Regions from separate parts of the Undibacterium sp. JH2W genome, predicted to be linked through region 1. Evidence: riboswitches for the same ligand, from Rfam matches in the RefSeq annotation. Region 1 holds a riboswitch; the other holds the start of a gene.
The links. Region 1 has a riboswitch for cyclic di-GMP ahead of ACO0LC_RS20810 (response regulator). Riboswitches for the same ligand answer to the same signal wherever they lie in the genome.

Region 1 (15,811 bases):
TGGAGAAACTGATCTTCCCCGGTGCACATCTGGAAGCCAACGTCCTGAGCAACTGGCGCCTTCAACTGGAGGCAGCAGCTAGCTGGCAAGAACTGGCGGCAAGCGCCTCTGCATTACTGGAAACCCATTTGCGCCAGCCCATGCCTGTCTTGCTATTCCACGCTGGGGCCCCCGACAGCAACGCAGATGAGCAAACCTGCGTCATCTGTTACCGGCAGCAAGCACAGGCTACCCATGCAGAATGGCATTACGAATTGCGTCACTGGGAAGGCGCGACCCCCAGCGTGCAAAGAGTGGGTGCAGTATTCGGTGCCCTGCTGGCAGCAGCTGCCGGACGCCTCGATCAATTGCTGCGTTATGCCGAACAGGAAAAGCAGCGCCTGCAACAGGCACACCTGACTGAGTTGGGCGGGCTGGCCGCCACCGTCGCCCATGAATTGCGCAACCCCCTGAATATCATCAGCATGGCCGCCATCTCTTGCCCGCCAGAGGTGCGCAATGACATACGCGAGCAGATAGAAAGAGCCGATCATCTGATACAGGATTTGCTCAGTTATTCCGGTGAAGTGCGTCTGAATTGCCAGCCTGTGGATATGGCAGAACTGATTGATAACATCGTGGCGCAATTACGCCCTACTGCCATGGCGAATGGCGTACAAATCAGCAGCGACATTGAGGAAAATTTACGCGGCCATATAGACCGCATGCGCGCTGAGCAAATCCTCAACAACCTCCTCAACAACGCACTGGCGATGTTACGCGGCAGACCAGATGCCCGCATTCATATCGCAACGGCTACAGACCAGCAGATGCTGAGGTTGCGCATCTGTGATAACGGTCCCGGCATACCAGCAGAACAGAAAGCCGATTTGTTCCAGGCTTTCAAGAGCCGCCGCGCCGGTGGTACAGGCCTGGGCCTGGCGATAGTGCGCAGGCTGGTGGAGGCCCATGGCGGCAGTGTTGCGCTGATCATTTATCCCGGCTGGAATTGCTGTTTCGAACTTTATCTCCCCAAATCACCATGACACCATGAGCATGCAAACTATTTTACTGGTTGATGATGAGCCAGCCTTTCAACGTCTGTGTGGAAACTGGCTGGCCAGCCTCGGTTATATCGTCAAGGTCGCGGCCACGGCAGAACAGGTGCATGCCTTGCTGGCGGAGAACAGCTTTGATCTGGTCTTGCTGGACCTGGCCTTGCCACCTAGTTTCACACCCGATGAAGGCCTGGCCCTGCTGCCTGCGTTTGCACCTGTCCCTGTGGTCGTCATGACTGGTCATGCTGACCGCGAACTGGCGCTGCGTGCTATCAGCCTTGGAGCCTGGGATTTTTTACCCAAGCCACTTGATCCCGACATCTTGCGCGTCGTGGTAGATCGTGCGCTTAACAAAAGCCGCCTGGAACGAGAACTCGCACAATGGCGCGCCCGCGCCCTGCCAGACGATAACAGCATGGGCCTGATAGGCATCAGCGCCGAGCTGGCAGAACTGCGCTCGCTGATACGCCGCATTGCACCTACCGATGTACCAGTCATGATTACCGGCCCCAGCGGCACTGGCAAGGAGTTGGTGGCACGCGCCCTGCATGCCCAGGGCAAACGAGCAGGCAAAGCATTTATTGCAGTGCATTGCGGTGCCATACCTGCAGAATTATTCGAGAGTGAATTATTTGGTCACTGCAAAGGCAGTTTCACCGGTGCCGACCGCGACCGCAAGGGCCTGATTGCGGCGGCTGATGGCGGCACGCTATTCTTTGATGAAGTAGGTGAAATGCCCCTGCCCATGCAAGTCAAGTTATTGCGCTTTTTGCAGTCTGGCAGTTTCTTTCCTATAGGTGCACGCGCAGAGTTGCGTGTCGATGTACGCATAGTCGCGGCGACGAATCGTGATCTGGCTGTCATGGTCGAAGAAAAAAGTTTCAGGGATGATTTATATTACCGCCTCAAAGGCATACAAATGCGCACCCTGGCGCTGGCAGACAGGGCAGAAGATATTGCCTTGATAGCTCAGGCGATTGCAGCCAGATCAAGGCCGCCAAAACGCCTGACGGCTGCGGCACAGGAATGGCTGGTGTCCCATGCCTGGCCCGGTAATGTCAGGGAATTGCAGCATTGCCTGCAAACTGCGATGGCACTGGCGGGAGAGATGAATGAGATAGTAGTGGATGACCTGGCACTGGCCTGTGGCGAAGTCGCGAGCGAGACGCCTGTAGTGGATTCTGGTTTACTGGAAGAACAGGTGGCTGCGCTGGAAAAGCGCCTCATCGTCAGTGCACTCAATGACAACCAGCACAACCATACGCATGCAGCAAAACAACTGGGTATTTCACGCGTAGGCTTGCTCAACAAGATGCGCAGGTATGGTTTGCGTGAGTAAGCAACGCATGTCCACCTGTAGGAGCGGCTTCAGCCGCGAATCTTTGATCCAGAAAAAATGGCAATCACGGCACATCCTTCGCGGCTGAAGTCGCTCCTACGAAATTCAAATGCCTGGTTTCCCTGGTATTAATGCGCGGCTGCAAACAAGCGACTTAAATCCAGCACGGGTATGCTTTGCCCCTGTTGTTCAAAGCAGGAAATCGCCATGTCTTCCCAGCCTGTTTCATCAAGGCTGCTGGCCTGATTATCATCGACCAGCACACGCACTGGTGGTGCTGCCAGGTGGATGGCACCCAGGCCTGCACTATTACTGACCACATCATGAAACGCTACCAGCGCCAGGATATTGCCAGTGCAAGCCTGGCCACCCAGACGCAGAGGCAATTGCATGACAGGCACGGCACGTTTTTGCCAGAAAATCACTTCGCGCATATGGGCAGGCGCCAGCGGCACCTCAAAGCTGTCCTGGGCATCCATGATTTGTATCAGTTCACGCTGGCCTATGGCGACTTGCCTGCCGTCACCTACATCGAGCAACCACGCATTTGCACTGGACATGTCGGGCTCTCCTAATGGGCAGTATGAGTGGAAGTAACTTGTGCAAAGGCACCGTATTGCAATAAATGCCGGGCATCGCTGAGACAGGCCAGGCCATCTTCAAATGGCATGATGGCCTGTACTGGTGTATGGCCAGCGCGCATGGCAACAGGCAAGGCATAGTCAGCACCTGAGTGCTGGTTCAGCACCCGTACATCATCACAGAGCAAACCCAAAAAGCCCTTGCCAGTGGCCAGCATGACGCAGGCACGGCGGCTCGCCGGCATGGCAGCCAGCGCCTGCAACTCACCATCCAGACTCAACACTGGCCAGCTTTGCCCCAGGTAAGTGATGCGCCCTATGGCGGGTGCGATATCGTCCTGACTTTGCAAATCCACCACCGATTCGACTGCGCAGACATCGCCCTGTGGCAACATGAGCTGCAAGGCATCGATGCGCAGCAACAGGCGATTGCGTATTTCTGTACTCATACCAGGCATCTTCGCTCCCATGATCACACTCCAGTCAGGCGGTTGATATGCTGCAGCAAGGCATCTTCGCTGAAGGGTTTGACGAGGTAGGCATCCACTCCGGCTGCATCACCCTGCTGCCTGTGTTTTTGCGTAGAGCGTGAAGTGATCATGATGATAGGTATGTGTTTATCCAGCTTGCGGGCACGTACATGGCTGGTCAGTTCAAGACCGTTCATGCGTGGCATTTCCATGTCGACCAAAATCACATCAGGTGTCACATCGTCGAGGATGGCAACGGCATCCAGTCCGTCAATCGCGGTGCGTACTTCATAACCGGCATCACGCATGATTTGTGCCGTAGCACGGCGGGCTGACAGAGAGTCATCAACCACCAGTGCGGTGCGCACCTGCACAACCTGGTGATCAGCCTGTGCAGGCAGGCCAGTATAGGCATCACTCACATTGATATACTGCGGTGTTGATGAGCGCAATAATTCCGGCAAATCTATCACCGGCGCGACACTACCATCACCCAGGATGACTGCACCTATGGTGCCCTGGATTCTTGGAACATAGCGACCAAATTTCTTGACCACGACTTCACGGCCATCAACCAGTTCCTGCACTTGTATGGCACAAGTCGCCCCGGTGTCGGTGCTGACCAGCAAGACCGGGTAACCATAGCTGCGTATTTCTTTGCGCTGGTCTGGCATACCCAGCAAGCTGTCGAGCTTCAGCAATTTATGGACTGCATCACCAAAACGATACACCGGCTGGTCTGCCAGCATATCGATTTGTGCATCGGTGATGTAATGGATATCGATGATGCGACGGCTGGAGATGGCCATCATATGACCACTGACACGCGCCATCAGAGTGTGTTCAGACAAGAGGCTGGCTGGCAGGCGCAGTTCCACCATCAGACCCTGGCCTGCGACTGAGCGCAGGTTCAGTGAGCCCTTCATTTCCAGTATGCGCGCATGCACCATGTCCATGCCTATGCCACGGCCAGAAGTCTGGGTACTGCTTTCGCGGGTGGAAAAACCCGGCACCAGGATCAGCCTGGCCAATTCTTCTTCTGACAAGATTCGTTCAGCGCTGATCATCTTGCGTTTTAAGGCAGTGCGACGGATGGCGGCATAATCGAGACCTGCACCATCGTCCTTGCAACGCACGACTATGGAATTGCCTTCACGGGCAAAGCTCAGTTCTATTTGTCCCATGGTAGTTTTTTGCAAGCTCTGTCTATGCGCTACGCTTTCTATGCCATGGTCAATCGCATTCCGCAAAATATGCATGAGCGGATCGGTCAGATCATTGAGCATATTGCTATCGATATTGGTATTGGCACCCAATATGTTCAGGTTCACCTGTTTATCGAGCAAGCGGCAGGTCTGGCGCACACTGCGCTGCAGGCGCGAAACTATGGTAGTCACAGGCACCAGCCGCGTACGTATCACGGCATGCTGGTTTTCCATTTGTAGGCGACGCTGCACTTCCAGCAATTCTGCCAGGCCATGCAATTGTTCATCGATGTGGCTAGACATCTCGAAAGCATCGGTGCGTGCCTCTACCAATTGCGCGGTGATGGTGTGCAGCTCGCTGTAACGTTCAAATTCTAGCGGATCAAAGTCACCATCAGTAGTGCTGATGCTGGCTTTTTTCTGTGGGCTGCTCATGCCACGCACATCGACCAGGGTTTCCAGGTCGGCGATGAGTTTCTGGAACAGGATGTCTTGCTTTTGTATGGCCTTGGATTGTTTCTGGGTCTGCTTTAATTGCTCCTGGATTTGCGCATTCGAGATGACATTTTCACCTGCCAGGCGCAGCAATTCGTCAACCACTTTTGCTGGTACGCGCAGCATGGGTTCAGCCGCATGTGAGCCTGGCTCCACCAGATCGAGTACTGCTCCAGTAGACAAGGTCGCTGATGCAGTTGTACTTGCTTGACTGGCAGAAGTAATCTCAGGACGTGCAACAAACTCACCGCTGTGCATATACCTGACATAGTCACAGACTTGCTGCAAGACTTGCCGTGCCTGGGCTGGTGCAGCACCACCATCGACCACGGCTTCGGCCATGGCTTCCAGACAATCACCAGCTTCGGTCAATAATTCTGCCAGGGTCAGATCTGGCAAGCTTGCTTTATCACTGAGGGCAATCAGCAAATCTTCCAGATGATGGGTCAGATTGGCAATACCGGCGATACCCACGGTATTGGCCGCACCTTTCAGGGTATGCGCTGCACGCTTGGCTTGTTCTACATCTTGCATGCTGCCAGTGCCGCTGGAAAATTTTTCTATGGCACTGGTAAAGTTGCCTACCTGTATAGGCAGTTCCTGCAAGAGGCCGTCGAATAACTCAGTATTCAAATCATCGGGCCATAGTATGGAAACATCATTTTCTGTAATCGCGACTACGGCTTCTTCCTCACCATGATTTTCATCGATAAGCTCAATATTGATCAATTCAGAAAACAGGGATGCATGCTCTTCTGCCAGCGCAGTAGCCACCCATGCCTCATCCATCAGCAAGGCCAGCAATTCCAGCGCTGGCACCTCTTCTGTTGGAGTGTTCAGATAGGCTATCAGCCTGGCTGGCAATTCGCCCAATACATTTGCTTGCGAACTACTCAGAGTGGCTGCTTGCGCTCTCACCAGATCAGCCAATATCGATAAGAACTTATGCAGGGCTATCAGCCCTATGGATTCAGAAGTCGTCGCTATGCGCAACAAGGCTTCAACATAGTTTTGCAGGGCCAGGCTGTGCTGTTCATGGTCATCACCTGCGGCAATAACAGCCGCCAGGTCTTCTGCCAGCATCTCCGCCATCAGGCTGAATTCCCTGGCGAACAAGGCCAGCATATCGCTGCTGATTTCTTGCCTGGGTGGGTTAAATTCAGCTTCGTCGATATGCTGAAGTTCAGTATAAGTTGCTTCGGCTACAGTATCGCTGACGTTGTCAGCTTCTGTAACAAGCCCTGCAGCGGTTTCAGTCCTCGCTTCATTTTCTGTTACCGTCTCTGCGTCACTCCATACAGGATGGTAGATAACATCCAGCAAGCTTGCTGCCAGCTCAGGATTATCGGCATCAGCAATACTATCCATCAGCATCAGGGGGAAACGCTGCAAGATGCCCAGCTCTGTTTCGCTCAATGCATGGTCAGTTTCTGACCTGAGAGTAACGACATCGGCAAAGGCATGGCAGGCATCTGCCACTGCATGCATGGACAATTGCTGGGCACAGGTGGAAAACGCCTGTAATTGCGCGGCATAGCATTGCAGGGTAGCGGCATCAGTTTCGCCGCCCTGACCAAAATGTTCATCGGCTGCCAGGGTCATGACCAGGGCATCCAGGGCATCATGCAGGTCGGAAGATAAATTCTGTTCGGTAGCCTGTGGTTGCTCAACAGGCGAGGCAGCTTCAACAAATGCCGGGGTGGCTGCGGGCACCAAAAATAATGCGGGAGCGTCTTCCACTTCCTCTACCGGTGTCAGTGGATCGCTGTTCAGCAATTGTCGTAATTCACCGGAGTCAACATGGCTCAGGGGCAGGGGCCAGCTGGCGGTGGATAAATGATCTATCAGGGTTTCTATATTTTTATTGCCATGATTCAGGGCATGACTGGCCAAGAGATCTGGCCATTCGCTGAGCAGATAATATTCTGCTTCACTGAGACGTCGGTTCTGGTTATGCAGGCTGATGAGGTTGCGCTCTATCAGTGCACATACCCAGTGCAGGCCAGGCATGTCGGCGGCACTGGCTGCTGCGCGTATGCGACGCAGTTGCTCTATATAGCAGGCCAGGGCACGGGTGACTACCGCAACATCCGTTGAATGTGTGGCATCGGTTTCCAGGGCGTTGAATACCTCATCCAGGGCACCGAGGACGACATGGCTGAAATCTGTAGCATGGTTTTCTAGCTGTTCCATACTGCCTCAGATGGGTAAGTTGTAAGGTGAAAAGCCTGCGCATTTTTTTGCGCAGGCCGAAGCCGGTTGACAATCAAGCAGCCAGTTTGAACACACGCACAGTGGACAAGAGCATCCTGGCGTATTCCACCAGGTTGGTGGTTTGCGCTGATTGTTCATCGAGTTGCAAGCTGGTTTCCTGATTGGTTTTCTTGATCTGTATCGCTCTGTCCAGCAATTCCTGGCTGGCCTTGGCCTGACCATGGGATTTGATGGCAATTTGCTGTACCGATTCAACCAGCTCAGACGTGGCATTTTGCGTTGCCTGCATTTGCAGACCGGCCTGCTCTGCCAGACGGCTACCTTCTACCACCTGGGCAATTGCCGAGTTCATGGTGTTGACCGTATCTGAGGTTTCCAGCTGTATGTTATTGACCAGGCCAGAAATTTGCAACGTCGCTTGCCGCGCATTTTCTGCCAGCCTTTGCACCTCATCTGCAACCACCGCAAAACCACGACCTGCTTCACCGGCGGATGCCGCATGCATACTCGCATTCAAGGCCAGGATGTGGGTACGTTCAGCAATCGCATTAATCAGGCCGACCACGCCGGAAATTTCTTGTGAACGTTCACCCAGGCGTTTAATCCGTTTTTCTGTTTCGCGTATGATGTCGCGGGTACTGTTAATACCACCCACGGTGCTGTTGACCGTATCCATCGCCAGTTGTGTCGAGCGTATCGCATTGTCAGCAGCGCGGTTGCAGGTTTGTGCCAGGTCAGCAATATTGCGCATTTCTTCAGAAGCAGTAGACAGTGACAAAGTGGTATGTTCCACTTCCAGCCTTTCTTCTGCCGCCGCTGCCATCACATTATCAGACTGGGCTTTTACCTTCAGCGTAGCCTCGGTCACGTCGGCAGAAATATTACTTACATCACGCAGCACCTTGGCGGTTTCGCTGGTCAGCATGTTCAAGGCATCGGATACCGCACCAGTCACATCGGCAGATACCGGTACTTTGACTGTCAAATCCCTGCTCGCCAGTTGCGCCACCGCCTGCAACAGGACCAGTACGGATTCATTGAGTTTTTCATTTTCATCTTCTATGGATTTACGGCTGGCTTCACGTTCATCCACCATCTTGTCAAACTGGCGTGAGAGTTTGCCAATTTCATCCGGTTGATTGCTGCGCGCCCTGACTGTGGCATCGCCCTGTGTCAATTTCTGCATAACACCGATCAGATGCGATACCGGTTTGGTGATACTGCGCGTCATCCAGTAAGCAACACCGGCTGCCAGCAAGATGGACAAAACTGCCACCAGCGCCAAAATGTTTTTGGCATTCAGGTAAGTACTATCGGCGGCGGCACCATCCTTGTTCACCAGCTTGGTTTGGTAGTCAATCAGACTATCCATGGAGGTGAACCATTTTTCCTGGTCGGCTTGCAGATTACCCAGCAACCAGGCCGTCGCTTCCGTTTTTTTACCTTCAGTCGCCAGGCGCAGGAATTCCCTTTGTGAAGCACCGTATTTATTACGTGCCTCGGTAGCTATCTGGAAAATACTTTTTTCTTCATCGCTGACTATCAGTTTTTCAAAACCGGCGATATTGTCATCCTGGTTCTGTCTGCGTGACAAAATCAATTGCTGTTCTTTTTCAATTGCTGACTGTTCGTTCAGGAGCAGCATATTGCGCATGGAACGTGCATTGGCATTAACATTCCCCAACATCTTGTAAGCCAGCACCACCTTAGGATAGCTGCCATCCACAATACGGTGGGTACCATCATTGATGCTCTTCAAGTTGGACATCGCCAGCCAGGCCGTTACCGCCAACAGCAGCAACACCGCTGTAAATCCCAGACTGAGCCGGATACCAATATTCGGAGTACGTAATTTCATTTTGCTCTCCACAAGAAAAACATCAACAAAGACTGCTTGGTCAAATCAACAGAAGGGGATCAGCCGGATTTCGCTTAAGTTCTACACTTTAAGTTTTATGCTTTATGCGCTGCGGCTGAGTTTTTCAAAAAAACTTTCATGATTGAAGTCTAGCCAGACTTTGTCGTCCTTGACGAAGGCGCCTGGTACATGTGCTTCCAGTGTTGCCGGCAGCTGCGGCATTTGTGTGATGTTGCGCAATTCCGTCAGCGGTTGCGGATAACTGTCTATCAGCATGCCGACAGCATTTTCTGCCTTGTCCAGTATCAGGAATAATTTGGATGAGGTGACTTCTGACCTGCGACCACTGAGTACCAGGCCCAGATCAAAGATGGGGACCAGATTGCCGCGCAAATTAATCAGGCCCAGCAAGTAGGCTGCAGCACCAGGCAGTGGCGCTACGGCTTGTGGCCGTATCACTTCACTGCCAACCTCGGCCTTGATGAGCAAGTTCATCGACCCCACCCGATAGCCATAACGCTTTCTTTCAACTAGTGGTGCCACATCGCTCCACAGCAAATCAGCGGGTGGATTAAAGCGCTCCAAAGCAGCGCTGGGCGGCAGCCATTCCCTGGCCTGCCCGGCATTGCTGGACGTGAACTGACTCATGACAGCTCCCTGGCTTGGGGTGAATGAATGAAAAATCAGACTGACATTTTGAGCTGATCAATAATCTGGTCAGCGGTATAAGGTTTGGCGACATAACCTTTGGCACCTTGTAGCTGGCCCCAGATCTTGTCAGCTTTTTGCGATTTGCTACTGACAAAAACAATAGGGATACCCTTGGTGGCTGGGTCCTGGCTAAGATTGCGACAGGCTTCATAGCCATCCATCTCAGGCATGACGATGTCGAGAAAAATGATGGAGGGTTTTTCTGCCTTGGCTTTTTCCAGTGAGTCCTTGCCGCTGGACGCTGTCACCACCATATAGCCGGCATCGCTCAGTATGGCTTTGATATTGGCCAGTTCAGTAGTGGAATCGTCAACGACAAGTGCTTTTTTCATGCTCATGATGTACTCCCGGATGTGTAGGCTAAGCACCCTGATCCCCAGGGCAAAGGTAAGAATGCATGCTCCCGATAAATCAGGTACCCATGACCATATCGTGGTTCTTGTCCATGGTGAAGATAGCCTCACCTGCGGTCAGGGTCTTTTCCACCACTGCGCGAAATTTCAGATGTTCTACGGGTTTGGTTAGATAACTGCTGCAACCGGATAAAGAACCACGTATGCGATCAAAGGGCGAAGACTTGCTGGTCAACATGACCACAGGTGTACGCTTGGTTTGCGGTTGGCGGCGTATGATCTTGCAGATTTCATAGCCATCGGCACCGGGCATGACGATGTCGAGAAAGATGATGTCGTAGTTTTTTTTCTCCAGCATCTGCAAAGCCTGTTCACCGGTTTCAGCACAATCCGAAGCAATTTTCATGGAACGTAATTCCAGGTCTATCTTGATTCTCGCTGTAGGACTGTCATCGACTATCAGCGCGCGATATCCAGTCTGTAATACTGATGCAGGCGGCGCTTTTGGCAACAGAGGCTGCACTACCGTATTCTTGTCTGTGCCAGTCCTGCCAGCCACTGGTGCAGCATCTGAAGCCGCAGAAAATGCAGCAGGCAACAACCTGACCAATTCATCAGCAACCTGATCCAGCAAAGCCAGCATCTTGGTAGGAACCAGGGGGTGCAGCAAATGGTATTTACCTGGCTTGGCCTGCACTGCATTGGAGATGAACACCGTCGCTGGCTCGGGAATATTGCGCGCCTCTATCAATTCCTGCAAAGCGGCCCTGGCCTGGACATTGTCCGGATCAAGTATGACGATATCAGGATCAGCCACCTGGCTGGCATCAAACAGGGCATAAGAATGCTTGCGCCCACTCACCATGGTCAAACTGAGTACGCTGCGTACCAGACGCAATTCATAATCAGATAAACCAAAAACACCAATAAGGATTTTTTTTGTAGCGCCGGGAAGCGCGGTGGAATTGCTGTTCATGAGCGACCTACCTCTTGACGAAAAACCGCTAATGCGGATTACGGTACCTGGCTGCCCTGCTAAGTGTCTGTTACAAAATCCATAGCCCTAAACGTCACATTTCCAGCGACACATGGTCATCTTGATTTTTGTATCAACCTTTGAGCGAGGGCCCTATAGTTTTGCGTCCCATACTTTCATATGGTTTGCCTTTAAACACTACTGACATTACCCTGGCAATACTGACAGCATGACAGGGAGAGAACATCAGCAACAGCGCCTCATGCGAAGCACCGTTACCCCAATGTAGTTCAAGAAATTGCAGGCCACAAGGAAAAAGTTAACATTTTTTTGCTTTTAGTTTTTCTTTATCAAAGACACAAAAATTAGTACGACTGACAGATTTTTGCGTATTTACCTAGTACTTCAGACATGCCTGACTCTATGCATTCCACCACCACGGCATGGCCTATGGAAACTTCCAGGATGCCAGGTATGGTCAGGAATTTTTCCAGATTATCCAGATTCAGGTCATGACCGGCATTGACACCCAGGCCAGCATCCTGGGCGCGTTTGGCTGCAGCCACAAAGCCCTGGAAAATGTCTTCCCCATGTGCGGTACCAAAGTGCTCGGCATAGGGTTCGGTATATAACTCTACCCGGTCAGCACCCAGTTCTTTGGCAATATGCATGTCCTGGTTGTCGTAATCGATAAACAGGCTGCTGCGTATGCCCAGCGCCTTCAGCTCAGCCAGTACCGGGCGCAAGAAATCAGCATCCTTGCGCAAGTCCCAGCCATGGTCCGAGGTCAGCTGGTCCGGAGCATCCGGCACCAGGGTGCATTGCGCTGGACGATTGCGTTTAACGACTTCCAGGAAGTCTGGCGCCGGGTAACCTTCCACATTCAACTCCACGCCGCGTGACTGACACAAAGCCCCCAGGCTTTCCACATCGCTATAACGCGCATGCCTTTGGTCTTGCCTTGGATGCAAGGTAATACCACGCGCACCCAGATCCAGGCAGCGGGCGGCAAAGGCCAGAACATCAGGATAATTACGGCCACGTGAATTACGTAATAAGGCGATTTTATTGATATTGATGGAGAGTACGGTCATGGTGATTCCAAAGTCTGGGCAAGGTAATGAAAAATCATGGTTGCAGATTTTTCTTGATCAAGTATTCATCATGGACTTGCTTGCAAGTTTGTACAAGTAACACAGCGGTGTGATTTGCTGGTGTATCTGTTTTTTATAACTAACATTCACCTGATGAAATGTGTTTAAAACTCCCTCCCCTTCAAGGAGAAGTCATCAGGGTTTCACAAAGCTTGCTTTGTGCCGACAAAATCCAAGCCGCTTGCAAGCGGTGCGTCGGACAGGTTGGGGTGGGGATGGGTTTCAACTAATGAAACACTTAATTAATTTACAAAAAAAACCCATCCCCGCCTTCTCCTTGAAGGGGAAGGCGTGTATTCATATTTTTTCCTCCGTAAAAAAAACCAGCACATCAGTGCTGGCTTTGCAGTCCAAAACTTAACAGCTAGAAGTGGTCACTGCTGGAAAGCCAGTAACTGCGCCCCCTCAGTCACCTGGTCACCAATCGCATACAAGACTTCGTCAATGACGCCGTCATGCGGTGCCGAAATCGTATGTTCCATCTTCATAGCCTCCATGATCAACAGGGCATCGCCCTTCTTCACTTCCTGCGCTTTGTTAACCAACACGGCGACGATCTTGCCTGGCATGGGTGCAGTCAGACGGCCAGTTTCCGCCTCGGCTTCACCGGCATGCGCCAGCGCATCTATGTAATGCAGGTCAGTATGTTTACCCTGACTGAAGACATGGAAATGTTCACCGTCGCGCACTACCGTGGCAGCCACGGTCTGGTCTGCTATCTTGATGACGATATCATTTTCATGCGCCAATGCCAGTTTGACTTGTGCTGTCGATGCACCTGCCTGCACTTGCCAGCCATCTGCCAGGTAAGTCACTTGCACATTATGCGTCTGTTCTTCTTCCGTGAATTGCAGGCTGCGTTGCATGAGGCTGTTCATGCGCCAGCCGTGGCTGGATTGCCATGGTTCGCTGCTACCCTTTGCTGATTTTTCTGAATTCAACAGGGACACAACCGCAAGTGCCAGCGTAGTCAGGTTCGCGGCTACCGGTGTCGGGAACAGTTCTGCCTGATTGCGTTCTATGAGGCCAGTATCCAGGTCAGCGCCAGAAAAAGCTGTACTGGTCACCAGACGTGACAAGAAGGCGATATTGCTGTTCAAGCCGACAATCTGGTATTGCGCCAGCGCTTGCGCCATGCGGGCCAGTGCTTCTTTCCTGTCCTTGCCCCAGACTATCATCTTGGCGATCATGGGGTCATAGAAAGGTGAAATCGTATCGCCTTCACGCACACCGCTATCAATACGGAAAGCCGCCGGATCAGCCGCGCCACCAAGTTCAAAATTCACAGCAACAGGGGTACGTGCATGACGCAAAGTACCTATCGATGGCAGGAAACCCTTTTCAGGATTTTCTGCATACACGCGTGCTTCAATCGCATGACCATGGATCTGTAATTCGCTTTGTTGCAGCGGCAGTTTTTCACCAGCAGCAACACGCAATTGCCATTCAACCAGGTCAGTACCAGTGATCATTTCTGTCACCGGATGTTCAACCTGCAGACGGGTATTCATTTCCATGAAGTAGAAAGAGCCATCCTGGTTGGCGATGAATTCCACCGTACCGGCGCCGACATAGCCAACTGCTTTTGCCGCTGCCACAGCAGCATCGCCCATGGCAGTGCGGCGCTCTGCCGTCATGCCGGGTGCAGGTGCTTCTTCCAGTACTTTTTGATGGCGGCGCTGCACCGAGCAATCGCGCTCGAACAGATAGACGCAATTGCCGTGGGTATCAGCAAACACCTGGATTTCTATGTGACGTGGTCTTTGCAGGTATTTTTCTGCCAGCACTTTGTCGTCACCAAAAGAGTTGATGGCTTCACGTTTGCAGGATGCCAGCGCATCCTTGAAGTCAGCCGATTTCTCAATGACACGCATGCCTTTACCACCACCACCGGCACTGGCTTTGAGCAAGACCGGGTAACCGATGCGGTCAGCCTCGGTATGCAAAAAATCAGCATCCTGGTTATCGCCATGGTAGCCCGGCACCAGCGGTACATGGGCTTTTTCCATCAGAGATTTGGCGGCAGATTTGCTGCCCATGGCTTCTATCGCCGATGCTGGCGGGCCTATGAAGGCGATGCCATTTTTGGCGCAGGCTTCAGCAAACTCGCTGTTCTCTGACAGAAAGCCATAACCCGGATGTATCGCCTGCGCGCCAGTCGCCAATGCGACTTCTATGATCTTGTCGGCACGCAGATAACTTTCCTTGGCGGCCGCCGGGCCTATCAATACTGCCTCATCACAAACCGCGACATGCTTGGCATAGGCATCGGCTTCGGAATACACAGCGACAGTCTTGATGCCCATGCGGCGTGCGGTAGCAGCAACACGGCAAGCAATTTCGCCACGGTTGGCGATAAGGATTTTGGTAAACATGTCTCTAACCTTTTGGGTGGATGTATCAGTTGCGATAATTTTTCTTTACTCAGTCATCAGAAAAAGGCATTGCCTTTCTCTGTGCCTCCATTTTTCCTCTGTGCACTCTGTGCTGAAGGTTTACGGTTTTAATCAGGAGCAACTACCCGCTTTAGCCTCGACCTTGCCCCTAGTTTTCAAGCCCAGTTTATCGAGCAAGACGCGATCATCCTGCGCTTCAGGATTAGCCGTAGTCAGCAATTTATCGCCGTAGAAAATCGAATTCGCGCCAGCCAGGAAACACATGGCTTGCACTGCCTCACCCATCTGGCGACGGCCAGCAGACAGGCGCACACGCGCCTTGGGCATGGTGATGCGGGCGACGGCGATAGTGCGTACAAATTCCAGCGGATCAAGTGGGTCCAGGCCATGCAAAGGCGTGCCTTCTACCTGCACCAGGTGATTGACAGGTACGGATTCTGGATAGGGATTCAGGTTCGCCAGTTGCGCAATCAGGCCAGCACGCTGGCGGCGTGATTCACCCATGCCGACGATGCCGCCGCAACAGACTTTGAGACCAGCGCTACGTACATGACCAAGAGTATCGAGCCTGTCCTGGTAATCGCGGGTGGAAATCACATTGCTGTAAAACTCAGGTGCAGTATCGAGATTATGGTTGTAGTAATCCAGACCTGCATCTTTCAAACGCTGCGCCTGTTCTTCCTTGAGCATGCCCAGGGTCGCGCAAGTTTCCAGGCCCATGGCCTTGACTTCGCGCACCATGGTCTCTACTTTTTCCATGTCGCGGTCTTTGGGTGAACGCCAGGCAGCACCCATGCAAAAACGGGTTGCACCGTTTTCGCGGGCAGCTTTGGCAGCGTCCAGCACTTCGCGCACATCCAGCAATTTCTTGGCTTCTACGCCAGTGTCATAACGTGCCGCTTGCGGGCAATAGCCACAGTCTTCTTCGCAGCCACCGGTCTTGATGGACAAGAGTGTCGCCAGCTCTACATCACCATCAGGGAAGTTGGCGCGGTGTGCAGTTTGCGCCCTGAACATCAAGT
Region 2 (15,811 bases), on a different contig from region 1:
AATCCTGGTAAATCGGATGAAGTTTATTGGGTCACGGCCAGTAATTGCATGATGACCGCTGCCCGCAATCTGGGTGTGCAACTAGAAGTCATCTATGCTGAGCGCGATCATTTAAAAACCCTGGAACTAGCCAGACAAATTGCCGCCCGGCCCGTGAGTGCCCGACCCGATTATGTGATCCTGTCTAACGATTACGCCGTCGGTGCCGAGGCCCTGCGCATACTCGATGGCGCGCACATCAAAACTTTTTTTGCCTATAGCGGGTTTAGTGATGCTGGCGAGCGCGAAAAAGTTGGTGCGCCCAGGCAGCTATACAAGGGCTGGCTGGGTGGTCTGGAACCACGTGCAGAGGATGCTGGTTATCTGACTGCAAGCGCTCTGATACAGCGTGGCAGGGCAGAGAAACTGATCGGTACTGACGGTAAACTGCATATGCTGGCAATCGCCGGCGACAGATCAACTACCACTTCCTACAAACGCAATGAAGGTATGCGCAAAGCTGTAGCTGAAGCAAAAAATGTCGTGCTTGACCAGGTCATCTATGGCGACTGGAATCGCGCCAAGGCGCAAGAACAAAGTGCCTGGTTATACCAACGCTATCCACATACCAGGCTGATCTGGACAGGCAATGACTTAATGGCCTTTGGTGCCATGGAGAGCTGGCGTGCCCGTGGCGGCAAGCCGGGGCGCGATGCTTTTTTCAGTGCCATCAATACCTCGGCCGAAGCCTTCACTGCACTGGAGTCGGGCAGCCTGAGCGCCCTGGCGGGTGGCCACTTTATTGCTGGTGCATTCAGCCTGGTGATGCTGTATGACTATCATCATGGCCGGGACTTTATTGATGAGGGACTGGAGTTGGACAGGTCCATGTTTATCTTGTTTACGCCGGAAGAAAGCAGGAACTTCCAATCATTATTTGGCGCACAGAATTTTAACAGGCTAGACTTCAGGAAATTCAGCAAAGTCCTCCATCCCGCTATCAAAAAATATGATTTTAGTTTTCGTCAAATATTGAACCAGGCAGAAGTGCGAAAATGAATAAGCAGGCTTTACAATCCATCGCCAGTTTGCTGATACGCCGTGTCTTCAAATGGGTCATCTTGTGCGTGGTCTGCATCAGCAGCTTGCAAGCCTGGCTGAATTACCGCGCCATAGAAGAAAACTTTGAGATGACAGTGAATGATGTGGCCCATGCGCATCTTCCCTTATTATCGGTGGCGATATGGGACATAGAAGCACAAACCATACAAAAGCAAATCAGCCTGATGTTGAAAAACCCCAGTATTGCCTATGTCTCCATCAAGGCCAGTACCGGGCAGCAATTTACCGGTGGGAATATCAATCATCTGTCTGGTGGCCAGCACATGGTATTTGATATACCTGCCCCGGCAGATGCCCGGATGTCCATAGGAAAAGTTGAATTCGTGGTCGACAAGACCGTCTTGCGCAAGGAGTTGTTGCGCAGCTTTGTCATTGTCATTATCGAAGTCGTGGTCTTGTCAGTGTTTATCTTTGTAGCGGTGGTGGCGATCTTGCGGCAGGATCTGGAAAGACCCATGCGTGAACTGGCAGACTTTGTCAAAAACCTGCAAGCCAACCAGTTATCCAGCAAGCTCGAATTAAGGCGCAAACCAGGCAACGGCTATAACGAAATTGACCTGGTTGTCGATGGCTTTCACACTATGCAAGACAGCCTGCAAAAGCATATCGCCAACCAGGATGCCCTGGTCGCAGAAAGAACCAGCCAGCTGGAAGCGGCTATGAAAAGCCTGAAGCAACTGTCCATTACCGATAGCCTGACTGCCTGCTATAACCGCTTATTGTTCAACGAGCGCATGCCTGCAGAAATACAAAGGGCAGCGCGCTATCAGCGCCATTTGTCCCTGGTGTTTTGCGATATCGATTTTTTCAAAAAAGTGAATGATGAATATGGTCATGCCATAGGTGACCATGTACTGCTTGCCTTTGCCCAAAGTCTGGCAAAAGAATTGCGTGTCGATGTCGATTGGGTGGTCCGTTATGGTGGCGAGGAATTCATCCTGGTCTTGCCTGAGACGAATCTGCATGCTGCATGGGAGGTGGCAGAAAGAATACGTCAACAAGTGGCGCAACATCTCTACATCCGCATGCAGGATGGCAACATATTACGTGTCACCGCCAGTTTTGGCGTAGCCGAATTGCAAGTGACAGATACCATGGAAAGTCTGGTGCAACGTGCCGATGAATGGCTGTATTTTGCCAAGTCACATGGCCGCAATCAGGTGCAACCGATTGTTGATTCGACTACCTAACTTAAGGTTTGACTTGTCGTAAGCTGGCGCGTGCTTGTTTCACCAGGGTGTTCGTCAAGCGCGCCAGTCTGGGTGTCTGCACTTTCCAGTGATGCCAGTATAGGGGCACATCGACAGGGTGGTCTGGCATGATCATGAGCAGCTTGTCTTTTTCCAGATGATCCAGCATCAGATCAGGAATCACCCCCCAGCCCAGGCCCAGCAAAATCGCGCGATTATAAGGTGTGGTTGCCGGGACATGGTGGGTGGGATAGGCATGCTCAGGCAAGCCAAAGTGTTCCAGCAAGATTTGCGCTTGCAATTTGTCTTTGCGATTGAAGGTCAGTACCGGTGCCAGCCTGGCTGCCTCACGCGTCATGCCTTGCGGGAACCAGCGCTGGCAATAGGCCAGGCTGGCAACCGGGTGGTAACGCATGAAGCCTAGCGGCACAGCCTGGCAACCACGCATGGCATTTTTTTCCGCAGAGAGACAGCCCAGCACCATGCCGCTTTCCAGCAAATCATGGGTGTGATCCTGATCGTCGATGGCGACGTCAAGCAGGATATTTTCAGCGATCAGGAATTCTGCCAGCGCAGGTAGCAACCAGCTGTCCAGGCTATCGGCATTGACACCGATGGCGATACGGATGGCAGCACTTTGCTGGCCTGCAAACTCACTCTGTAAATCCTGTTCAAGTTCTGCCACGCGACGCAAATGCTGCACCAGTTTTTGCCCGGCGGTTGTGGCACGGCAGGGGCGGCTGCGTATCAGCAGGGTATTGCCCAATTCCATTTCCAGTGCTTTGATGCGCTGGGAAATGGCTGAGCTGGTCAGGTTCAGGGCTTGCGCAGCCTGTTCCAGGCTGCCATGGTCTATGACACTGAGGAAGGCTTCGCATTGGCGGCTATCTAGTCTGGTTTGCATATTGGGTCGCTGGATATTTCCTTAGCCTGGCTTGTTTTGGGTAAAGACCTCTCAACACAGAGGCACAGAGACACAGAGGTTTAAAAGAAAAAGAGAAAATTGTTGATAAAACATTGCTTTGGAAAACAAAAGAGTTTATTAAGAAATTTTAATGAGTTCGTAAATATTTTAATTTAACTTCATATTAAACCCTTTTTTGCCCAAAATCCCTCTATCGACAAACGGGAGACAGATGATGTTGGCTTTTATACTTAAGGGCATGGGCATGAGTGCGGGTTTGATAGTGGCGATTGGTTCGCAGAATGCGCATGTCTTGCGCATGGGTTTGCGCAAGCAACATGTGGCATTGACGGTGATGATCTGTATCGCTTGTGAAATGCTGCTGATACTGGCTGGTGTCGCAGGTGTAGGCGGTGCGATTAATAGCCAGCCAGCCTTGCTGGCAGTTGCCCGTTGGGGCGGGGCGGCGTTTTTGATCTGGTATGGCTTGCGTTCTTTACGTGCCGCTTTCGGCCAGCAGAGTCTGCAGGCCACTGCAGGAGATTTGGGTTTGAGCGCTGGCAAAGCGGCTCTGGCAGTGTTGGGGGCGACTTTGCTCAATCCCCATACTTATCTGGATACCGTGGTCTTGCTGGGTGCCATAGGTGGGCAGCAACCCGGTGACGGCAAATACTGGTTTGCTTTGGGTGCTGTCTTGAATGCCACCATCTGGTTTGCGGCTTTGGGCTTTGGTGCGCGCTTGCTGGCCCCCTGGTTTGCCAAGCCCATGGCCTGGCGCATACTGGATAGCCTGGTGGGCCTGGTGATGCTCATGCTGGCGCTGAACTTGCTGCTAGGCTGATCTTGTCTGATGCGCGGGTTTGTTGAAAAGCCTGAATTGTGATAAGTTCAGCGCATGAAAAAATCCTGGCGTTTCCTGATTGCTTGCTGTTTGCTGGTACTGCTGCCCTTGCAGGGCTTTGCAGTCGCCGGTAAACTGGGTTGCGTCATGGAGATGCCTGCTCAGGCTGATGTTTCTGCTGGCAGTAGCAATGAACACTGCCAGCCAGCCGCTGAAGTTGACGATGCCAGCGCCGATGCTGTTAAGGCTAAAGTGGGCGGTCACTGCAAGTCTTCTTCCCCTTGCTGCATGGGCATCGCCCTGATGCCTGCTGCCTCAATTTCTACATTTACTCCCATACATGATGAAGCCCAGGTGTTGTCGGTCTTGCTGCCAGCATCCGTGCCTGCGCGCATGCTGGAGCGTCCTCCCAGGGCTGTGTTCGCCTGAATCGGTTTAAAGTCGTAGGTTGGGTTGGGGTTGTAGGTTGGGCTACGCTTTACCAGCCCAACACTGGGCGGTTAAATGACGTTTACATTTGTTGAGGCCGAGTGTTGGGCTGGTAAGACGTAGCCCAACCTACGGACCGACTCAACCTACGAGATAGCCCAAGCTACGACAATTGCATGTCCCCAAATTTGGTGGAATCACACTTCATATCGCGAGGACTTCATGTCGCACATTCATTACCGATATCTGTTGCCAGCATTGCTGGCGCTGACTGGTTGTGCCAGTTTTGATATCGGTCAAAGTACGCAAAAAATCAATCAGGAATATCCGGCTTATACCCAGGGGAAACTGGCGCTGGCCAGCACGCCAGCACAGCAAAAAGACATGCAGGCCAAGGCTGCTGTCCTATTAAAAGAGCCCTTGTCGCAAGACGCCGCCGTGCAAATTGCCTTGCTCAATAGTCCGGCCTTGCAAGCCATGCTGGCGCAACACCAGGCGGATGGGGCGAATACTGCACAAGAGGCGCGCATCCAGAATCCGCTCTTTAATTTTGAACGCAACCGTCAATCCGGCGAGCTGGAAATTGCTCGCATGCTGAGCTTTGGTCTGCTCGATTTGCTGAGCCTGCCACAACGCCAGACCATGGCGCAACATGGTTTGGCACGAGGGCAGACGCAATTAAGCCTGGATGTCATAGACAGTATCAGCCAGGTGAGGGGGGCCTGGGTCAAGGCAGTCGCCGCACAACAAAGCCTGGAATATGCAGGGCAAGTCAGTGAAGCTGCTGACGCCAGTGCCATATTGGCAGAGCGCATGCAAAAAGCTGGCAATTTCAATAAATTGCAGGCAGCACGCCAGCAGGCTTTCAAGGCTGATGCGGTGGCACAACTGAGCTTTGCCCGGCATGCCAGTCTGGCCACGCGGGAAGAGCTGGTACGTTTACTGGGCTTGAATGAGGAGCAGGAAAAAATCCTCAACTTACCAGCACGTCTGCCGGATTTGCCAGACACACCCATGACGGCAGAAAGCATAGGCCCGCAAGCCACAAAAAATCGTCTCGACATACAACTGGCAAAGCAGGAACTGGATGCTGCGGCAGCGCGCCAGGGTTTGAGCCTGGTCAGCAGTTTTACGGATATAGAGCTGGGTATCAGACACGATACTAATTTTGATGCAGCAGGACATAGTGACATCAAGCGTGGCTTTGAAGTCAGTCTCAGGTTACCTGTTTTTGATTGGGGTGATGCACAAAGAACCGCCATGAATGCCCGTACCCTGGCCGCCAGCTATCGCCTGCAAGCGACGTTGAACAATGCAGGCTCGCACCTGCGCACCAGTTATTCTGCTTATCGCAGCATGTACGATATTGCCAGGCAATACCGGGACGAGATACTGCCACTGCGCAAACGCATCTCCGCAGAAAACCAGTTACGTTATAACGGCATGTTCATCAGCGTATTTGAATTACTGGCCGATAGCCGTGAGCAAATCAATAGTGTGCTGGCGGCTATCAATGCAGAGCAACAGTTCTGGCTGGCAGATGCTGCCTTGCAGGCTGAACTGCTGGGACGTCCATCAACAAATAATCTGTATCCCGTTAAATCAACTACCACGGCAGATGCCGCGCATTGATCACCAGATTTGTGAAAGAAATACGATGAGTACAAGAAGAGATTTTTTTAAACTGGCAGGCATAGCAAGCGGCGCACTGGCAGCCAGCACGGTCAGCAAAGTGGCGCTGGCAGCCTTGCCAGAAGCAGTCATGCAAGTCAGCCCGGATACCATGCCACCGCTGCTGCCACAAAATGGCCGCCCGTATAATCCGGTGGTCACCCTGAATGGCTGGACCCTGCCATGGCGCATGAATAATGGCGTCAAGGAATTCCACCTTGTGGCCGAGCCGGTAGTGCGTGAAATGGCCCCTGGCATGAAAGCCCATCTGTGGGGTTATAACGGCCAAAGCCCGGGGCCGACGATAGAAGTGGTGGAAGGTGACCGCGTGCGCATCTTCGTTACCAACCGTTTGCCAGAACACACCAGCATGCACTGGCACGGCCAGCGTTTGCCAAATGGCATGGATGGCGTCTCTGGCCTGACCCAGCCAGCGATACAGCCGGGCAAGACCTTTGTCTATGAATTCGCGGCACGTCGCCCAGGCACCTTCATGTACCACCCGCATGCCGATGAAATGACGCAAATGGCCATGGGAATGATGGGTTCATGGGTTACCCATCCAAAAAACAGGCATCCACAGATAGATGAAGTAGACAGGGATTTTATTTTTTTGCTCAATGCCTATGACATAGAACCGGGTGCCTATAAACCGAATATCATGACCATGACAGACTTTAATTTATGGTCATGGAATAGCCGCATCTTCCCCGGCATTGATACCCTGAATGTGCGCAAGAATGACAGGGTCAGGATACGCGTGGGTAATCTGACGATGACCAACCACCCCATCCATATCCACGGTCATGAATTTACAGTGACAGGCACCGATGGTGGCCCGGTGCCGAGAACTGCGCGCTGGCCTGAGGTGACCGTGGATATTGCCGTCGGTCAGATGCGCCAGCTGGAATTTGCCGCCGATGAAGAAGGTGACTGGTCCTTCCATTGCCACAAGAGCCATCACACCATGAATGCCATGGGCCACAATGTCCCGTCCATGATAGGTGTCGATCATAAGGATGTGGCTGACAAGATCAATAAGCTTATCCCTGCTTATATGAGCATGGGTGACAAGGGCATGGCCGACATGGGGGCGATGGAAATGCCGCTACCAGATAACACCTTACCCATGATGATGGGAGAAGGGCCTTATGGCGGGCTGGAAATGGGCGGCATGTTCAGCGTCGTCAAAGTGCGCAAAGACCAGAAGCCTGGCGATTATAAAGACCCGGGCTGGTACAGACAGCCCAAAGGCACGCAAGCTTATGAATATACCGGGCCTGCTGTCGATACCTCGGGGGCCGCTGCCTCGCGCCAGACTCAAGATGCGCATGCTGGCATGCAGCACCATGGGCATGTAATTCCCGAAGTTGAAGTGCAAGTCAGGAAGCCGCAAGGGCACGGTGGACATTAAAATTTTGTAGCAAAAAAAAAGAGGCGGGATCATCTCATTGATACCGCCTCTTTTACTTCTTTCTTTATTTTACTTATTTCGCATTAATGGTGATTGGCACATTGGCCGTGGCAGTCCTGCCCGCATTGTCGGTGACCGTGATTTTCAGCGTATAGCTGCCAGTTACCGGGCTGGCCCAACTGGTGCTGATATTCAAGCCATTCATGGCAAAGCCCAGGCCCAGAGGTGCACCGGCAATGGTAACTGATACCGAAGTCGCACCAGGATCGCTGATACTGATAGAACCGCTCAATGCTTTGCCAGCTACACCTGTCATTGCCGGTGCATTGATGCTGATGCCCGAGGCCGTGATAGTGATGCCTATCGTTGCTTGCCCGCTCAAGCCTGTCTTGCTGTCTTTGGCGACGACGCTGACAGAATAATTACCTGCAACTGGGCTGGCCCAGTTGATCGTACCCGCAGCATTGATGCTCATGCCTGCAGGAGCACCGGTCAAGGTATAAGTGACCGGATTGGATGCCTTGACAGTGACTGTGTAAGACAATGCTGTGCCTACCAGGCCATTGATGTTGGCGGCAGTCAGGGCAGGTGCAGGTTGCTGGGCGATGACGACGGTATAAGTAGCTTTGCCAGTCAATCCAGTTTTACTGTCAGTGGCATTGACGCTCACCAGGTAAGTACCAATGACGGGTGAGGCCCAGGTGACGACACCGCTGCTGCTGATGCTCATACCGGATGGTGCACCTGCCAGGTTAAAGCTCATCGCATTGGCCGATGTTGCCGTTACATTGAAAGACAGGGCAGTGCCTACGATGCCATTGATCGTGCTGGCTGTGACGACAGGTGGCACGGGAGCGGCAATGATCACGGTATATACACCCTTGCCACTCAAGCCGGTTTTCGCGTCAAGCGCGGTGACAGTCACGGCGTAAGTTCCTGCCAGCGGCGCGGTCCATGTCACGATGCCTATGTTGCTGATACTCATGCCTGCAGGATTGCCGCTCAGGGTATACGTCAAAGGATTATTTGCCGTGGCTGACACCGTAAAACTCAGGGCGGTACCAACCTGGCCATTAATGGTGGCGGGGCTGACGACAGGTTCAGTTGCGACGATGGTGCCACTCAGGGTGCTGAGCAAGTTGCTGACATTCGGTGTGCCCAGGCCGGTGAGTTGATCATATCCGGTTTTTGCTGCGCAGTTAGTGCATGTGCCATTGCTGCCTTTGGCGATATCTGCAAAGTTGGCAGCATAGGTGCCAGGTACGCTGGCGATTTTGTTATACAGCGTTGCATGTGGCGCGCCTAATACAGGTTTGCCTGCTTGCACCAGGGTCGCATTGGCGACTGCAATAATGCCAGCCCATTGTGGCGTTGCCAGACTGGTGCCGCCGGCACTGACCCAGTTCACGGTACTGCTACCTGGCGTCATGACGGCGACATACTGGCCGGTATTGGGATCGGCATTCAAAGACACATCAGCAACCACCCTGTGAGCAGGTGTACCCAGGCCAGGTATGCTATTGGTTTGATAGCTGGGTGTTGCGGTATAAGCGCTGACGCCACCACCAGTACTCGACCAGGCAGTCTCTGTTCTGCTGCCGCCAGTGTATGTCAGGCTGGTGCCGCCTACAGCCAGCACATTCGGTGAAACTGCGGGCCATTCCACCTCCGGACCAGAGTCACCGGAAGCAGCAAGATAAGTCATTTTGGCCGTTGTGAAAGTGCTTTCCACGCCTGCGGTCCAGCTACCCTCGGTAGAGCCAAAACTCATAGACACCACACCTGGTCCCATGGCATTTGCCAACTTGATGCCGCCTACCATATTGCTCATGGAAGAATCAAAGGCTTCAATCAAAATGAGGCGAGCCAACGGTGCCGTTGCATGGGCCCACTGCACATCGAGCGCGATTTCTGTCGCCCAGCCCGAATCAAATGCTGGCGCCGTAGCGTTCATGCCACCGCTGCTAGTGCTATACACTACGTAGAACTCGCAGGCGTTGGCAGATGCTGCAGCCAATGGCAATGTCGTTGTTGCTGGAATACTTTTTACTGTACATGCAGGCAGGCCAAATTTCGTATTGAAGGCATTCAACTCTGCAGCGATGTTGGGATCATGTTTGGCATTGACGAGGTAGATAGTCTGGCCTGCACCCAATTGGGCAGCCTGGCTGGCTGTCAGGCTGCTCATATTGGCAGGCAGCGCAGGCAAACCATAGGCTGCCCGGATTTGCGCCGGTGTATAGGTCGATACAGCACTCGTTCCTGCCAGGGGTTGTGCATTTTCTCCAGCTGGTGGTGGTGCGACATGTTCATGTGGCAGAGAACGAATTGCCGAAACGGTCAGGCCATGGCCACGCACGCCCAGCAAGTCGCGGGGTATGGCTTGCATTGCCGCAGGCATATGAGCAGATCTGCTACCACCCATGACATCTATGTCTGCTGGTGCATCCAGTAAAACCGGTGCTAGATGAAAGGTGGGGCGAGTCATTTGCGCAGCTACTTCAGGTGGCAAATCAATGGCCTGGGCAGGTAAGGTCACACTCAGCGTGGTTGTGCTGCCAGCCACTTCAGCCGGTGGCAAGGCGATGCTGGATTGACTGAGCTGGGGGCTGTCGCCACCGCATGCACTGAGCACGCATGTGCTGATAATGAGGCTCAGCCAGGTACGTGGCTTGAGGGCGGGGAAAGAACTCTTTTTTGTCATCACTATGCACTCCGATGTGGGCAGAGGGCGGTGATCTGACAGTTAATGATATCTGCAAGCGCTACTATGCTTTTGCAATAACGTCACCGGCAACCCCGCTGCCATGGCGCGTTAGCGCTGTAGGCCGGTGGCTTTGCGTCGCCGTCTTTCAACGGGTTTGCCCTCAAGTTTTGGAAATTAAAAATTACAGTTTTAGGGTACGAATAATTCTCTTCAAAATAAAGCAGAAAAATGTCAAGAATTGTTGAAAGCATGCAGCTAAAACAAGCTTCGATTTCGCTTTGATAACAGAAGCTGGTGAAAGTTGTTTTGATGGCTTTTGAATAAAACAAAAGTGTTAATTTGTAAAATCATTTCCCCTATTATTTTCGTCATGGCAGCATGGCCGCAATTGAGATTGGGCTCAGCCTTGTATTTTTTATTGAAAGAAACAAACTATTTATGAAAATTTCTCCAAAAATTTCGCAACTCGGTTTTCTGATTTGTATGGTGCTCAATAGTGCAAGTTCGCAAGCTGCCAAAATCAGTCTCGATGATTGTGATTTGATTACCGCAAAACCTTTGCGCGCAGATTTCCAGACGTGGCTGAACAAGAACCGCAAACTGGCAGGTGAAGGCAATGTGGAAGCATTGACCATGGTCGCTGCTGAAGCCAATAATCGTCTGGCCTGCCTGGAAGAAAAAGTGACTGAAAAATCAGGCTGGTCGATGACCATGACCAGTGCTGACGGCACGAGTGAAACTACGTCGAATCCTGGTATTCCCAATATCAAAAAAAATCCCGATGCCTATGCTGCATTGAAGGACGCTGTCAAATACACACATCTGGCAGGTGCGAGTGATCCTGCTTACCGCGGCATGTCGGCACAATTGGTATTGCGTTATCAAACGACCCTGCCAGAAGCCCTGGAAACTGCTTACGAAGACGTGGCTGGTGCCAATCAGCTTGAATGTGTACTCAAGCGTAAATTCGGCAAGCGTGATGCCCAATATGCCTGCGCATCTCACAGAAGCACATTGGCACAATTGACCACAAAGATTCCGGCAGAGCGCCGCGCAGCACTGGATCAAAAGGCGCAGCAATGGGCAGCAGATTTCCCGGCCAAGTGATTGCCAGGCTGCGCATTCTAGTTCGAGAAAATACATGCTGTGCTGAGGGAGTTGACTATTCATGGAATTGAAAAATATCAATTGTTTGCCCTGGGACCGGATTGCTCATTGGTATGGTCGTGGCGGGAACTTACCCGAGATAATCCGTGATTTAGGTAATGGTAACCATGCGTGGGCTGTCCGCGAGCTCGAGCTGAAACTTGAGCATCAGGATGGTTTACATCAGGCAACGCCATTTGCCGTGTTTTTCATCATTGAAATGCTGCAGAAAAATACTGTGCGGGATCATGCAGCAGTTTGGGAAATATTGTGCAAATTTGATGAAACCGCAGCTTTTCAAATGCGTAGTGATAAACCCGTCCCTGTATTGCTTGACTGGAATCAATTGCTGGAAGAGCGTAGACTTTTGCCAGTTTATATTGATGAATACAACGATGAAATTCTATGGGAAGAATGGGATCCCTCTTACGAGGAGTGGTACTCATGGTGTGCACTCACACGACAATTAATTCGTAGCGCATACCCTGATTTTCCTGAAAAACAAAGTGCCTGACGATATGCTTTGATATGACAGACATGGTTTTTGTGTTGGCTAACGCACAGAACCTTTACGCTTGAGCGGCTAGAATATTTTCAACTGAAGTCAACAGATAGGCCGTACAAACGTTATAGATGGTAAGCACAGTAAGTGATTCTGTGAGTGAGTATCAAAAGGAGTAGGCAATGAAAACCATGACATGCAGCAAAGTATTGCTGGCAGGCGCTGCTTGTGCAGCAATATTCATGACGACCCAGGCGCAGGCGCAAAATGTGGGCGTCTCTGTACAATTTGGGCAGCCAGGTTTTTATGGCCATGTGGATATAGGAAATTTTCCGCAACCTCAGGTAATTTATAGTGAACCGCGCATCGTGCAAAGGGTGAACATAGTTCAGCCTCCTGTGTATCTGGTCGTGCCACCAGGACACAGAAATAAATGGGAAAAGCATTGCTATCGCTATAATGCCTGTGACCGTCAGGTGTATTTTGTCCAGGAAAGCTGGTATAACACGCAGGTAGTGCCACGTTATCAAGATGGCTATTACCGTGATCATGATTACAGACATGATCCTTATCGACGCGACGAGTATCAACGTGATGGCAGACGTAACGAACGCGCTTATGATGACCATGACCATGATCGTCATGGACATGGGCGTGGCAGGGAATATTCCGAGCGCTAGTTGCCAGGCAGACTTGATAGACAAAGCAACAAAGGCTGCATGGCAGCCTTTGTTTTTTTACGGTCAGGGCAATGTTGAAAATCCCGCAAGCATAAACGTTCAGGAATGAATGATCTTTACTCATAGGCTCATATTTTGAGCCATGAATCTTATAAGTGATCTCTTATCCAATCTCCACCAGGCAAGCGCTGGCGCTTGCTATCAAGACGCCACTCATTTTTTTTAAAGATGACAATGTAGCTAAATTCGCGATCCAGCTCACGGGTTTGCAATTCTTTTTTCTGCTTGCTGAGGTCGGTGATACTGAGCAAGCTTTCAGTTGGCTGGTAGCCAGGTGGCACGCTGAAGCTCCCACCATTCCTGCCATAAGGTCGATCTTTTAATGTGCAGTAACGTTCAAAGATAATGCTCATCTCCGCTTGCATGGCTGGCCAGTCATGCTCTTTGTTGCCGTTGATGACTTTGGCGTGTTTGCTTGCAGCATCTTTTTCCCATTGATGCATGGCCAGTATGAAGTGATGCAGCACGGATGCTGCATTGCTGCTATCTGCCTCCCCGTCACTGGTGCCGGCTGGCCATGGCAAAAATACTGGCCTTACTGGTGGCGGGGGTAAAGCTGCTCCTGCATGCGCAAGTACGTCGGCAATATGTTGATGCCTGTTTTTTAAGGCCATGTCGTAGGCATTGCGACTGTCGCTGCTGAGTGCGCCAATATCGAGCCCCAGAGCTAAAAGGAATTGCACGACTTCTATATGTGCATTTGCTGCAGCCAGCATCAAAGCCGTCCAGCCATGTGGTTTGCTGGCAAATTTGACATTGGCACCATGCTCTGCGAGCAGACGCGCCACGGACAAGTGTCCTTGTGCACATGCCCATAAAAATGGCGTGTAGCCCAAGGCTTTGTCAGGTTCGTCGAATTTTGCACCCAGCGTCAACAAATGCCCGACGATTTCTGCATGGCCATTCAACGCGGCTTCTGCCAATGCCGATCTGCCCGTGCCTTTGTGCAGGGTTTCTAAATCGTCGCCCTGTTCCAGGCGGGTAATCAGCTTATCGAATTTGCCTGCACTGGCAGCATTAATGAGGTGATGTGACATGCGTATGAATTTATTTTTTCGTGTTGTCGAGTTAGTTTTTCCATGCCAGAGTTGCCCTGGTCCAAAACTCTTCTTTGCTGATGATGCTTCCTGTCAGTTGTAAACCTAAAAATCTTGCAGCTGGTATCAAGGCATCGTGCAATATATCATTATCACCTTGATCAAATGCCAGTGCCCCGGTTTGTTTGGACAGTTTTTCACCATTTGCATTGGTCACTACCGGTACATGCAGATAATGCGGTGTGGGCAAGTCCAGCAATTCTTGCAGATAGATCTGCCTTGCCGTGGAATCTAACAAATCAGCACCACGCACTACATGGGTGATGCCTTGTGCTGCATCATCGACTACCACCGCCAATTGATAGGCCCAGAAACCATCAGCGCGCTTCAATACAAAGTCTCCAACCTCGGTTGCCAGGTTTTGCTGCTGCATGCCAGCCAGTCTGTCTTCAAAGCGATAGATTTGATCTGGCACGCGCAAACGCCAGGCACGCGCTGTCTTGCCTGCTGCCAGGCCATGACGGCAAGTGCCCGGGTAAATCTGGCTGGCTGTGTCACCCAGGCGCAGGCGAGAATCTGCGATCTCCTTGCGTGAACAGGCGCAGGGGTAGAGATGGGCGCCCAGTTCTTGCAAAGCAGCTTCATACAGATGCTGGCGCTGGCTTTGCCAAGTGATGTCGCCATCCCAGAGCATGCCGCAACGTTGCAGCGAATTGATGATATGCTGGTCTGCACCTTTGACATTGCGGTCAAAATCCAGGTCTTCCATACGCAATAGCCATAGCCCATCATGGGCTTGGGCATCGAGATAGCTGGCCATGGCGGCCACTAGTGAACCCATATGCAGGGGGCCAGTCGGCGAGGGGGCGAAACGTCCTATATATTTTTGCGTCATCTGTTTTGTTGGCGTGGATGTTCTTCAATTACCTAATTACCTATCAACATGCGTTGCACGACAGGGTCTTGCAACTTTTGTAAAAACCACAGCAAAGCCTTGCCCTTGTTGGCATTGCGCCAGACCAGGCGGTTATCTTCTGGCGGGCGGTGGGCACTGGTCTTCTTTTCTATCAGCGCACCGCTGCGCAAATGTGCTAGCGCCAGGCGACGTGGCAAATGGCCGCAACCCAGGCCTGCCAGTTGTGCCGCCAGCTTGGCCTGCATGGTTGGCACGGTCAGAGTGTCCTGGCCGCTCAGTAAGCCTGCTGTCATGGATGGCAGGGTCAGGCCAGTGTCACCGATGGCGATAGCCCTGTGGGCCTGCAAAATCGCCGGTGTCAGCGGTTCTGCCGCCTGTGCCAGCGGGTGTTGTGGTGCTACCGCAAACACCCATTCCACACTGCCTAGCAAACGGGTCTGGAATTCACCCTGCATGCGTATGGCGTCCGGCCCATAATAGGCAGCGCCTATGGCCAGGTCGGCGCGGCCAGATACCATGGTTTCCCAGACGCCTGACAAAATCTCCTGGCTGATACGTATGCGTGTGCCGCAAGCCTGTTGTTCAAATTCCTTGATCAAGGGGATGATATCGTCGAATTGTATAATGCCATCAATGACAATGCGTAGCTCCGCCTCCCAGCCGCTGGCGGCGCGTTTCACGCGGTTTTCCAGCTCCTGGGCGGCATTCAGCAAATGCCTGCCCTGCATCAATAACTCTTCCCCGGCGATAGTCAGCTTGGCCCTGTGGCCACGCCTGTCATAGAGCAGCACATCGAGGTCTTCTTCCAGCTTGCGTATGCTGTAAGTGATGGCCGAGGGCACTTTATCCAGGGCCGCAGCCGCCGCAGCAAAGCTGCCTTTGCGGTCTATGGCATCGAGGATTTGCAGGGCTTCCAGAGTCAGGTTCACGATTGTTCAAATAATTTGAATGAGTTGTATGAAATTCTACCCTTATGTCAAAGAATTTGCATGTATATAGTGTGTACATCGCCTGAACACATTCTTCAGGAAATTTGAAAGGGACTTATATGATTACGCTCAGACCATCACAAGAACGCGGCCATGCCGAGCACGGCTGGCTGAAATCACATCACAGCTTTTCATTTGCAGAATATTATGATCCACAACACATGGGTTTTGGCCCCCTGCGTGTGATTAATGATGACTGGATCGCGCCTGCCATGGGTTTTGGT

Region 2: linked by a shared signal. The riboswitch ahead of ACO0LC_RS21990 (putative Ig domain-containing protein) and the one ahead of ACO0LC_RS20810 (response regulator) in region 1 are both predicted to bind cyclic di-GMP.

Annotation. Positions count from the first base shown of each region.
Region 1 covers NZ_JBMPOT010000014.1:38,559-54,369, reverse strand. Annotated here, with positions in the region: gene ACO0LC_RS20850 (ATP-binding protein) at 1-1,025, shown strand, start outside; gene ACO0LC_RS20845 (sigma-54-dependent transcriptional regulator) at 1,030-2,376, shown strand; gene ACO0LC_RS20840 (chemotaxis protein CheW) at 2,505-2,936, opposite strand; gene ACO0LC_RS20835 (hypothetical protein) at 2,948-3,427, opposite strand; gene ACO0LC_RS20830 (hybrid sensor histidine kinase/response regulator) at 3,430-7,320, opposite strand; gene ACO0LC_RS20825 (methyl-accepting chemotaxis protein) at 7,394-9,199, opposite strand; gene ACO0LC_RS20820 (chemotaxis protein CheW) at 9,302-9,847, opposite strand; gene ACO0LC_RS20815 (response regulator) at 9,883-10,248, opposite strand; gene ACO0LC_RS20810 (response regulator) at 10,322-11,239, opposite strand; cyclic di-GMP riboswitch class I at 11,369-11,439, opposite strand; gene ACO0LC_RS20805 (pyridoxine 5'-phosphate synthase) at 11,605-12,333, opposite strand; gene ACO0LC_RS20800 (acetyl/propionyl/methylcrotonyl-CoA carboxylase subunit alpha) at 12,768-14,768, opposite strand; gene bioB (biotin synthase BioB) at 14,901-15,811, opposite strand, start outside.
Region 2 covers NZ_JBMPOT010000015.1:150,054-165,864, forward strand. Annotated here, with positions in the region: gene ACO0LC_RS21955 (ABC transporter substrate-binding protein) at 1-1,038, shown strand, start outside; gene ACO0LC_RS21960 (diguanylate cyclase) at 1,035-2,291, shown strand; gene ACO0LC_RS21965 (LysR family transcriptional regulator ArgP) at 2,293-3,195, opposite strand; gene ACO0LC_RS21970 (LysE/ArgO family amino acid transporter) at 3,431-4,036, shown strand; gene ACO0LC_RS21975 (hypothetical protein) at 4,091-4,465, shown strand; gene ACO0LC_RS21980 (TolC family protein) at 4,688-6,097, shown strand; gene ACO0LC_RS21985 (multicopper oxidase family protein) at 6,123-7,550, shown strand; gene ACO0LC_RS21990 (putative Ig domain-containing protein) at 7,624-10,254, opposite strand; cyclic di-GMP riboswitch class I at 10,340-10,426, opposite strand; gene ACO0LC_RS21995 (hypothetical protein) at 10,696-11,364, shown strand; gene ACO0LC_RS22000 (hypothetical protein) at 11,426-11,917, shown strand; gene ACO0LC_RS22005 (hypothetical protein) at 12,088-12,585, shown strand; gene ACO0LC_RS22010 (ankyrin repeat domain-containing protein) at 12,735-13,682, opposite strand; gene gluQRS (tRNA glutamyl-Q(34) synthetase GluQRS) at 13,714-14,577, opposite strand; gene ACO0LC_RS22020 (LysR family transcriptional regulator) at 14,610-15,527, opposite strand; gene ACO0LC_RS22025 (pirin family protein) at 15,647-15,811, shown strand, end outside.